DNA from 3 places in the Xanthomonas phaseoli pv. dieffenbachiae genome. Region 2 is predicted to be linked to each of the others. Evidence: predicted binding sites of a transcription regulator. Region 2 holds the regulator's gene; each other region holds the start of a gene.

Evidence for each region. Region 2 encodes FliA, which starts transcription of late flagellar genes. Its sites were predicted from a motif close to TAAAGTTTNNCNNNCNNNGGCCGATAA; they were not measured.
Region 1: a site for FliA is predicted at 1,701-1,727, ahead of FLG15_RS01265 (HD-GYP domain-containing protein). Genes of this name have one in related genera too.
Region 3: a site for FliA is predicted at 1,953-1,979, ahead of FLG15_RS02795 (GGDEF domain-containing protein). Genes of this name have one in related genera too.

Annotation. Positions count from the first base shown of each region.
Region 1 covers NZ_CP041380.1:272,797-276,073, reverse strand. Annotated here, with positions in the region: gene FLG15_RS01265 (HD-GYP domain-containing protein) at 382-1,641, opposite strand; gene FLG15_RS01260 (MFS transporter) at 1,789-3,099, opposite strand.
Region 2 covers NZ_CP041380.1:2,103,741-2,107,017, forward strand. Annotated here, with positions in the region: gene FLG15_RS09610 (protein phosphatase CheZ) at 1-386, opposite strand, end outside; gene cheY (chemotaxis response regulator CheY) at 386-778, opposite strand; gene FLG15_RS09620 (RNA polymerase sigma factor FliA) at 814-1,581, opposite strand; gene FLG15_RS09625 (MinD/ParA family protein) at 1,578-2,462, opposite strand; gene flhF (flagellar biosynthesis GTPase FlhF) at 2,449-3,277, opposite strand, start outside.
Region 3 covers NZ_CP041380.1:605,838-609,114, reverse strand. Annotated here, with positions in the region: gene FLG15_RS02800 (M28 family metallopeptidase) at 1-687, opposite strand, end outside; gene FLG15_RS02795 (GGDEF domain-containing protein) at 855-1,835, opposite strand; gene FLG15_RS02790 (SulP family inorganic anion transporter) at 2,056-3,277, opposite strand, start outside.

The DNA.
Region 1 (3,277 bases), 1.8 Mb from region 2:
CGCGCTGCCGGTGCACGCGCCGCCGGCGTGTCAGCCACGCCACCCTGCCACGCACGCAGCGTGCAACGGCGGGCCAGCGCTGCGGCGGATGGGGGGCGGCGGTGATCCGGGCAAGGCTGAGACATGGTTCCGGTCGGCAAGTGATTGCGTTCCGGAATAGTTATTGATCATAACTACATTGCCAAGCTGCAGCGCAGCATGGTCGCGCTCGCTAGCGACATCGCTCGCGGGCCTGGCGGTCACGGGCACAGCCAGGACGCAAGCGCATCGCATGGACGCGTGGCGCTTCTGTCCAGGGGGGTGTCACGGTGATCGGCACGCACAATGCACCGTGCGCATGATCGCGACGGCTACCGCCGGCTCAATGCCTGTGCAGCCCGCTCAGGGCAGCCAGAGCTTTTCCAGATCGCGGAAGCCCCAGTCGGCAGGACTTTCCATCTGCGCGATGCGGTCATGGCAGTCCGGACGCGACAGGTCGATGTCCTGCACCAACACGTGGCTGCGCAGCTTGGCCGAATAGAACACGCGCACCTTGGGCTTGAGCAGCGCATCGGGCGTCTGTTCGATCACCACCGCAAGTTTTTGCGACTCCAGCCGCACCAGCGAGCCGACCGGATAAATGCCCAGCCGGCGCACGAAGGCCTGGAACACCACCGGGTCGAAATGGCCCTTCCAGGAAGCCATTTGCTTGAGCGATTCGGCCGGATCCCAACCGCGTTTGTAGGGGCGGTCCGAGCTGATGGCGTCGTAGACATCACAGACCGCCCCCATCCGCGACATCAACGAAATCTTCTCGCCCACCAATTGATTCGGGTAGCCGCTGCCATCCATCTTTTCGTGGTGATGCAGCGCGATTTCCAGCACCACCGCGTTCTGCACGCCGCCGGCCACCAGCAGCCGATGGCCGTCCAGCGGATGCTGGCGCATGATCTCCATCTCTTCGTTGGTGAGCCGGCCGGGCTTGTTGAGAATTTCCAACGGTGTCACCGCCTTGCCCATGTCGTGCAGCAGGCCGCCCATCGCCGCTTCCACCACCTGCGATTCGGGCAGGCCGAGCTGGCGCGCCAAACCGCTCATCAGCCCCGCCACGGCCATCGAATGCAGATAGGTGTAATCGTCGGCAGTCTTGAGCCGCGCCACGCTGATCAGGGCTTGCGGATGCCGCAGCACCGAGTCGTTGATGGCTTCCACCAGCGGCATGGCCGCTTCCGTGTCGACGGTGCGCCCCAGCCGCACATCGCGGAACATCGCCTCGACCATGTCGCGGCCGTCTTCGAAGATGCGGCGTGCGCGTACCACCTCCGCTTCGATGCCGACCTGGGCGGTCACGCTGTTGGTGCGCACGCCACGCGGCGCGGCGGCAGGCTCCGGCGGTTCGGGCGCCGCAGGTGCCGGGGCAGGCGCCGGGCTCGGCGGCACGGCCGGTGCGGCGGACGCGCCGGAGCTCGTGGGCGCCTCCACATCCAGCCCGCGCTCGGTGTCGATCACCAGCTGCTCGATGCGGCTGTCGTGGATCTTCTCCACATCGTCGGAATCGACCAGAAACGATGTCTTCCAGAACGGATGGTGCACCCACGCGCCCAGCAGCTTGCACACGTACATGCCGGGACGGAGTTGATCTGAGTCGATGGTTCTGAGCATGCCGGCGCTGGTTTGCACAATGTCCAGGGAAGCCCGCCACGACTTGGCGGTCTGCGGTGTTATCGGCACCTGGCACGATTTCTTTGGCCCGCGGCGGGTCTACGCAGGGTCAGGATGTGATGCCGGACACGGCTGTTCCCGGGTTGCTCAGCGGTTCGGCAACCGCATCGCCAGCACGGCGACGGCGGCGAACAGCAACGGCAGGCTACAGGCCAGATACAACATGGCCGGCGACCATCCGGCGTCCAACAGTACCCCGGCACAGAACGGCGACAGGATCGCCCCGAAGCGCCCCACCCCGATCGCCCAGCCCAGCGCAGTCGAGCGCACCGCAGCGTCGAAGACGATCGGCACGATGGCGTACATGCCGCCCACCGCCGCGAACATCGCGGCCCCGGTAAGCAGGGCGAAGGCGAGCGCCCAGCTCAACTGCGTACTGCACAGGCCGGAGGCCAGCATCGCCAGGCCCATCAGCAACAGGGACCCGATGGTCAGGCGCGACAGCCGCACGCACGATGCCAAGCCACTGAACAGCAAGCCGCCGCCGATGCCACCAAGATTCAACAGCACCCCGCCCGTGACGCCCTGCGTGGCCGACGCGCCAGCGGTCACCAGCAGTTTCGGCGTCCAGCTGATCACGAAGTAAAACGCGAACATCAGCGAGAAAAAACCAAGCGCGATCAGCAGCGTGTGCCGCCGCATGGCAGCATCAAACAGGGCCCGATAACCTTGTACCTGCGTGGCTGACTGCGGCGGTAGCGGCGGCAATGCGTCGTGCGGCGGCATTCCCATCCGCGCCAGCACGGCGTTGAAGCGCGCGACGGCATCGGGTGGCCGGCGCATGATCAGGAACTCCAGCGACTCGGGCAGGAATGCAAGCACCAACGGCACGCACAGCAACGATGCCACCGCCCCGAGCACGAACACCGCCGGCCACGACCACTGCTGCATCAACAGTTCGGCAATCGTGCCCCCCAGCGTGGCACCGACCGGGTAGCCGGTCACCTGCAGCACGATGGCGGTGTTGCGCCAACGGGGGCTGGAAAACTCCCCTGCCGTGACCGCAACGCAGGCCAACATGCCGCCGATGCCCAGACCGGTCAGAAGCCGCAGCGCTCCGAGCTGCCATGCAGTGCTGGCCAGCGCGGACAAGCCCATGCCGACGGTCAGGATGGCCAGACACGCCAGCGTCAGCGCGCGACGGCCGATGCGGTCGGCCAGCGGCGCCAACCCAAGCGCGCCAAGCGCCATGCCGATCAGGCCCGCGCTGAACAGCATGCCCAGCTGCTTGCCCGACAGCTGCCAGTCCGCCGACACATGCGGTGCGGTGAACGCCATCGCCATCACGTCGAAGCCGTCGAGCATCGTCAGCAACACGCATACCGCGACGGCCCTCCACTGAAACGGCGTCATGCGCTCCAGCGCGAAATGCCCGAACGATGCAGTGTGCTGAGGCATTGGCATGTCCTGTGATGAGAGAGGGTTGGTTCGAAGGCGCTGCAGGCGCCGTTGAACGACGCAGTGTGCGAGACCGGCGGCGCGGCGGCGCGGCGGCGCCACGATGCATGCAATCACCGATGCGCGATGTGTTGCGACCGCCTGCGCACGCTAGCCGATTGCACAGCCGGTTCAAGGC
Region 2 (3,277 bases):
TGGCGCATCTTTTCCAGCAGCGCGCCCTGGTCCTGATTGAGCCCGCCGCTGCGCAGCTGGTTGGCCAGCTCGCGGCATTCTTCGACCAGATCCAATGTGCGGTGGCTGGCCTTCTCGGTCATCTCCACCACATGGTCCAGGCGCGAGCAGGCATCGTCCAGCTCGCCGGCTTCTTCGGGCACGGTGGGCAGTTCGCCCAGTGCCTGGCCGAGTTCGCGGGCGAGCCGGCTCAGGCTCTGCATCATCGGGCGCGTGCGCAGGGCGGCGAGGTGATCCACCTCGCGACGCCAGGCGACCTGGTCACCGCTTTCCAGTGCATCGAGTGCGTTCTGCAGGCGCTCGATCAAGGCGGCACGTTCGGCATCGGTTTCCACGGTCGCGTTCATCAGGCGGTCGCCGCCAGACGTTCGAACACCTTGCCCAGCTTTTCTTCCAGCGTCTGGGCGGTGAACGGCTTGATGATGTAGCCGTTCACGCCGCACTGGGCCGCTTCGATGATCTGCTCGCGCTTGGCTTCGGCGGTCACCATCATCACCGGCAGGTGCTTGAGCTTGGCGTCGGCGCGGATGTTGCGCAGCAGGTCGATGCCGGTCATGCCGGGCATGTTCCAGTCGGTGACCACGAAATCGAACGGGCCGGCACGCAACGCGGCCAGGGCGCTGTTGCCGTCTTCGGCCTCTGCGGTATTGGTGAAGCCGAGATCGCCCAACAGGTTCTTGACGATACGTCGCATCGTCGAGAAGTCGTCCACGATCAGGATCCGCATGTTCTTGTTCACATCAAGCTCCTAACACGAAAAATTACGCGAAAAATTCAGTCGTCGACTTCGACGCCGGCATCGGCCAGTTCGAAGACTTTGAGGCGGCCACGCAAACGCACCACCGCCTGGCCGTGGATCTGGCACACGCGCGATTCGCTGACGCCGAGCACGGCGCCGATTTCCTTCAGGTTCAATTCCTGCTCGTAATACAACGACAGCACCAGCTGCTCGCGCTCGGGCAACTGGCCGATGGCCTTGCCCAGCTCGCGGCCGAATTCGCCACGCTCCATCATCTGCTGCGGATTGGGGCCACCCTTGGCGGTGGTGTCCAGCTCGCCGTGATCTTCGATGCGCGATTCCAGGCTCAGCACCTGGCCACGTGCGGCATCTTCCATCAGGCGCAGGTAATCGGGCAGCGGCATTTCCATGGCGGCGGCCACTTCGGTGGCGGCGGCGGCGCGGCCGGTGTTCTGTTCGATCTTGCGCACGGCGGCGGCGGCATCGCGGGCGCGGCGGTGCACCGAACGCGGCACCCAGTCGCCCCTGCGAATCTCGTCGATCATCGAGCCGCGGATACGGATCGAGGCATAGGTTTCGAAGGACGCGCCCTGTTCGGAATCGTAGCTGCGCGAGGCTTCGATCAGGCCGATCATGCCGGCCTGGATCAGGTCGTCCACTTCCACGCTGGCCGGCAGGCGCGCCGCCAGATGGTGGGCGATGCGGCGGACCAGGTCGGCGTGCTGGGTCACCACGTCGTTGGCGTTGTTGCGCTGCACGGCGCGGTACTGCGCGCTGGCCGTGGTTGCGGTAGCGGTGCTCATGCGGCCACTCCCCGTTGGATGATGCGTTCGACAAAGAACTCGACGTTGCCGCGCGGCACGGTCGGGGCCTGCCAGCGCGAGGTACGGCGTGCGATTTCTGCGATGGCCTGCGCCGACGGACTGGCGGGGTAGGCCTTGATGACCGGTTGCTGGCGCTGCACCGACAGGCGCAGCCAGTCGTCCTGCGGCACATGGCCGAGATAGTTCAGCGAGACATCGCCGAGGAACTTCTCGCAGACGCGGGAGAGCTTGTCGTACAGCAGGCGGCCTTCGTTGGGGTCGCGCACCATGTTGGCGATGATCTGCAGGCGGTCCACGCCGCGTTCGCGCGAGAGCACCTTGATCAGCGCGTAGGCGTCGGTGATCGAGGCCGGCTCGTCGCAGACCACCACCACGGTGTCCTGGGCGGCCTGGCAGAAGGTCAGCACGCTGTCGGTGATGCCGGCGGCGGTGTCGATGACCATCACGTCCAGGTCGCGTTCCAGTTCGGAGAACACGTTGACCAGGCCGATGTGCTGGGCCGGGGCCAGTTCGGCCATGTGGCGGCGACCGGAAGCGGCCGGCACCACCAGCACGCCGCCGGGCCCTTCGATGATGACTTCATCGAGCGTGCAACGGCCGGCGATCAGGTCGGCCAGGGTGTACTTGGGCGCCAGGCCCAAGACCACGTCCAGGTTGGCCAGGCCGAGGTCGGCGTCCAGCAGCAGGGTGCGTTTGCCCATGTCGGCAAGCGCCACGGCCAGGTTGGCGGAGATGTTGGTCTTGCCCACGCCACCCTTGCCGCCGGTCACGGCAATGGTGCGCACCGGGCCCAAGGGCTCGGGACGGGTCGCCGACAGGGGGAAGGCGTTGGTCAGCTTGGCGTATTCACGCGACTGCATGGTTGTGCTCCGGAGTACAGGGCTTATCGGCAGCGCGCCGCAAATCTTCAAGGCGAAGAACGAGACTGGCGGCATTGGCGCGGTGCAGGTCGTCGGGGACCCGCTGTCCGTCAGTCACCCAGGTGATGGGCATTTGGTGGTCGACCACCACCGACAAGGCGCTGCCGAAGCGGCCGGTCTCGTCGAGTTTGGTCAGCACCACGCCTTGGGGCTTGGCGTGGGCGAAGCGGCGTACGACCTCGTCGAGGTCGGAAAAATGGGCGTTGGCAGGCAATACCAGCAGCGAGGTGACCTGCTGGGCGGCGCGCAGCCAGTTCAGCTGGGCGGCCAGGGCACGGTCGCGCTGGCCCATGCCGGCGGTGTCGATGAGCACCAGCTTGTAGTCGCGCAGGCGCTCCAGCAGCTCCAGCAGGCTTTCGGCGCTGTCGGCCTCGTGCACCGCGATGCCGAGCTGGCGGCCGTAGCTGTGCAGCTGCTCGCGGCCGCCCACGCGCTGGGTGTCGGTGGTGACCAGGGCCACGTCGCGCGGGGCGTGCTGGGCGGCAAAGCGCTGGGCGAGCTTGGCGATGGTGGTGGTCTTGCCGGCGCCGGTCGGGCCGACCAGGGCGATCACGCCGCCGCGTTCCAGCGGGTCCACCGGGGCCACCGGCAGACGCTTGGACAGCAAGCCCAGCATCAGGCCGCGGCCACGGTGCAATTCGGTATCGGCGGGGATCTGCAGGGCGATATCGCGGGTCAGGCCGGCGTCGAAACCGTAGTCGTCCATCAGTTCCAGCGCCTGGGCGCGCACCGGCAAGCCACGCAGGCGCTCGTCG
Region 3 (3,277 bases), 1.5 Mb from region 2:
CACGTCGAACATGGTGTTGGTGTTGGAGCTGGCCACCGTGTCCCAGCCGTAGGAGGCAGGCGCGGTTTCGTGCACCACCAGCACGCCGAGTGCGCCCTGGCGTGCGCCTTCTTCGTATTTGTAGGTCCAGCGGCCGTAGTAGGTCATGCCGGTGCCGTCGAAGTCGCCCTTGCCGGTTTCAAAGTCCGGGTCGTTGATCAGCACCACCGCGATCTTGCCCTTCAGGTCCACACCCTTGAAATCGTCCCAGTTGCGCTCGGGTGCCTTGACGCCGTAGCCGACGAACACCAGCGGCGCGTTGGCGATCTCCACCTTGGATGAGCCATCCAGCGCGGCACGGATGGCGATTTGCTTGCCTTGGGTCAGCGCTTGCGGCTTGCCGGCGTTCTGCACGGCAATGGTCGGCGTGCCGACGATATCGGCGCGCCGCAACGGCACCGCCTGGGTCCAGGCGCGCTTGCCATTGGCCAGATCGCCGCCCGGCAGCAGACCGGCTTCGGCGAACTGCTTGCTCAGGTAGGCAATGGTCTTTTCTTCACCGGCGGTGGCCGGGCCGCGGCCTTCATAGGCGTCGGAGGCCAGTTCCTTGACGTCGCGCGAGATGCGCGCGCCATCGAAACTTGGCGTGGCCGCCATCAGCGCGGTCGAGACCGCCATCGCCAGAAGTCCTACGGCAACTCGCTTCATTGCACACCCCAGATCTTGGATAGCCCTGGAGTGTAGCCAGCATCGCGTGCAAGCCGATAGCCGCAGCTGCGCCGATGCCTGCGATGCGAGTGCGACAAGTGCTGCAGAAGCGCCGTGTCTGCATCCACGGCAAACAGCTCTGGCCTGCTTCAGCGCCGCGCCGGCGCCTAGAACAGATCGATGCTGCCCACCGGTTGCGCAACCTGCTGCAAGTGCCCGCCGGCAATCAGCTCGGCATAGACCGCCGCGCGATTGCGGCCGTTCTGCTTGGCCCAGTACAGCGCCTTGTCGGCTTCGTCCAGCATTTCGCTGATCAGCCGGCCGTGGGTCAGTGCGACGATGCCGGTGCTGAGCGTGACCTGCCCCACTTGCGGGAACAGGTGCTCGGCCACGGCCAGGCGGAATCGCTCGAAAAGATGCACGGCCGTGTCGCGGTCCACGCCGCGCAACACGATCACGAACTCTTCGCCGCCGAAGCGGAACAGCAGGTCGTCCTGGCGAAACGCACGCTGCATCAGCTGCGCGACCAGCAGCAACACCTCGTCGCCATACAGATGCCCGAAGGTGTCGTTGACGCGCTTGAAGTGATCGATGTCCACGATGCCCAGCCACACGCCCTGCTCTGCGGCGGAGTCGGCACCCCCGGCAAACAGCCGCAAGATCAGCTCGTCGAACGTCTTGCGGTTGCGCAGGCCGGTCAGCGCGTCGCGCTGGGCGTCGTCGAGCAGGCTGCGGTAGTTCTGGAAGAAGCGCGCAAAGCCCTGCAGCATCGCTTGCTCGGCCACGCCGGGAATACGCGTCCCGCCCACTCGCAGGCAGGTCCGGATGCCGCGCGCCTCCATCATCGGGTAGACCAGCAAGGCGCGGCCGTCTTCGTGCAGTTGCACCACATCGCCCGGCCCATGCACCTGGGCCAGCTGGATGCGCGTGCGCGCATCGTGGATCTCGGCCACCGTCAGCGCCAGCCGGCCGTCGTCGCGCAGGCGCGTTTCGGCGATGCTGTTGCTGTCCGGGGCGATGCGCAGCAGCGAAAGTTCTTCGGCCGCGCAGACCTCGCGCACGGTGCGCAACAGGCTCAGATCGAGCAGGTCCGCATCGCGGATGGCGGTCAGGTCCACCATCCGTTCCAGCAACGGCGTGTTGGTCATGGCTGCGCCCTCCGGCGGGCGGACACGAACCCGCAGTGCCGGGCTTGGCACGCAGGCACATATCTCGGGTTGAAACCCACTGGCATCACAGCGACGACCGGCAATGAGGATGCCGAATCATCGGCGTCGCCCGCCGGAACTTGAATTGGTTCGCCACCGCGCTCAGCGCACGCACAGCCCGGCATGACGCCCCGCATGCGTGCCAGGCGCATTCCGCCGCCTAGGGCAGCGACGATTCCAGCGCGTCTTCGCCCAGGGCATGCCGCTGCATCAGGCGTCGGCTGCCGGCATTCAAGCCTTTCACCTGCACCTCCAGACCATGATGGCGCAAACGCTGCACCACCTTGTCCAGTGCCGCCACCGCGGTGATGTCCCAGAAGTGCGCGCGGCCGACATCGATCACCACTGCGCGGCCGGGCACCTCGCGTGCGTCGAAGGCGTCGATGAACACATCGGCCGAGGCAAAGAACACCTGCCCGCGCACGCTGTAGGTGCGCACCCCGTCCGCGCCATCGACATGCGCGATCTGCAGCAGCCCGGCCACCTTGAAGGTGAAGAACACCCCGCTCAGCAGCACGCCAACCGCCACACCTGCCGCTAGGTTGTGCGTAAACAACGTGACCGCCACGGTGGCCAGCATCACCACGCTGGAGGTGCGCGGGTGGGTCACCACGGTGCGCAGCGAGCGCCAGTCGAAGGTCTCCGCCGACACCATCACCATGATCGCCACCAACGCCACCACCGGCACCTGCGACACCCACGGCTTGAGCAGCACCATCAGCACCAGCAGGAACACGCCGGCGAACAACGTGGACAGCCGGCCACGGCCGCCGTATTTCACGTTGCCCACGGTTTGCCCGATCATGCCGCAGCCGGCAATGCCGCCGAACAGGCTGGCCGCTGCATTGGCGATGCCCAGCCCGGTGCATTCGCGGTTCTTGTTGCTGGGCGTATCGGTGAGTTCATCGACCACGCGCGCGGTCATCATCGACTCGAGCAGGCCCACCATGGCAATGGCCAGCGCCGGCAGCGCGATGATGCGCAGCGTCTCCAGCGTCAACGGCACCGCCGGCCATTGCAGGAACGGTAGCGCGTTGGGCAGCTTGCCCAGATCGGCCACCGTCTTGAGCGGCAGATGCAGCGCAGTGCCGGCCACGCTGAGCAGCAGGATGCACAGCAGGGGCGATGGAATTGCCGACAGCCCCGGCAGACGCAGACGCGGCAGGCCGTAGATGATGGCAAGACCTGCGCCCAGCATGACCCAGGTGGTCAGGTTGGCGCCGAGCAGATGCGGCATTTGCGCCGCGAAGATGAGCACGGCCAGCGCGTTGACGAAACCGGTGCGCACCGAACTGCTGACAAACCGCATCAGCACGCCCAGCCGCAACAACCCGAACAGGATCTGCACCAGGCCAGCGAGCAAGCCGGCGGCCAGCAGATAT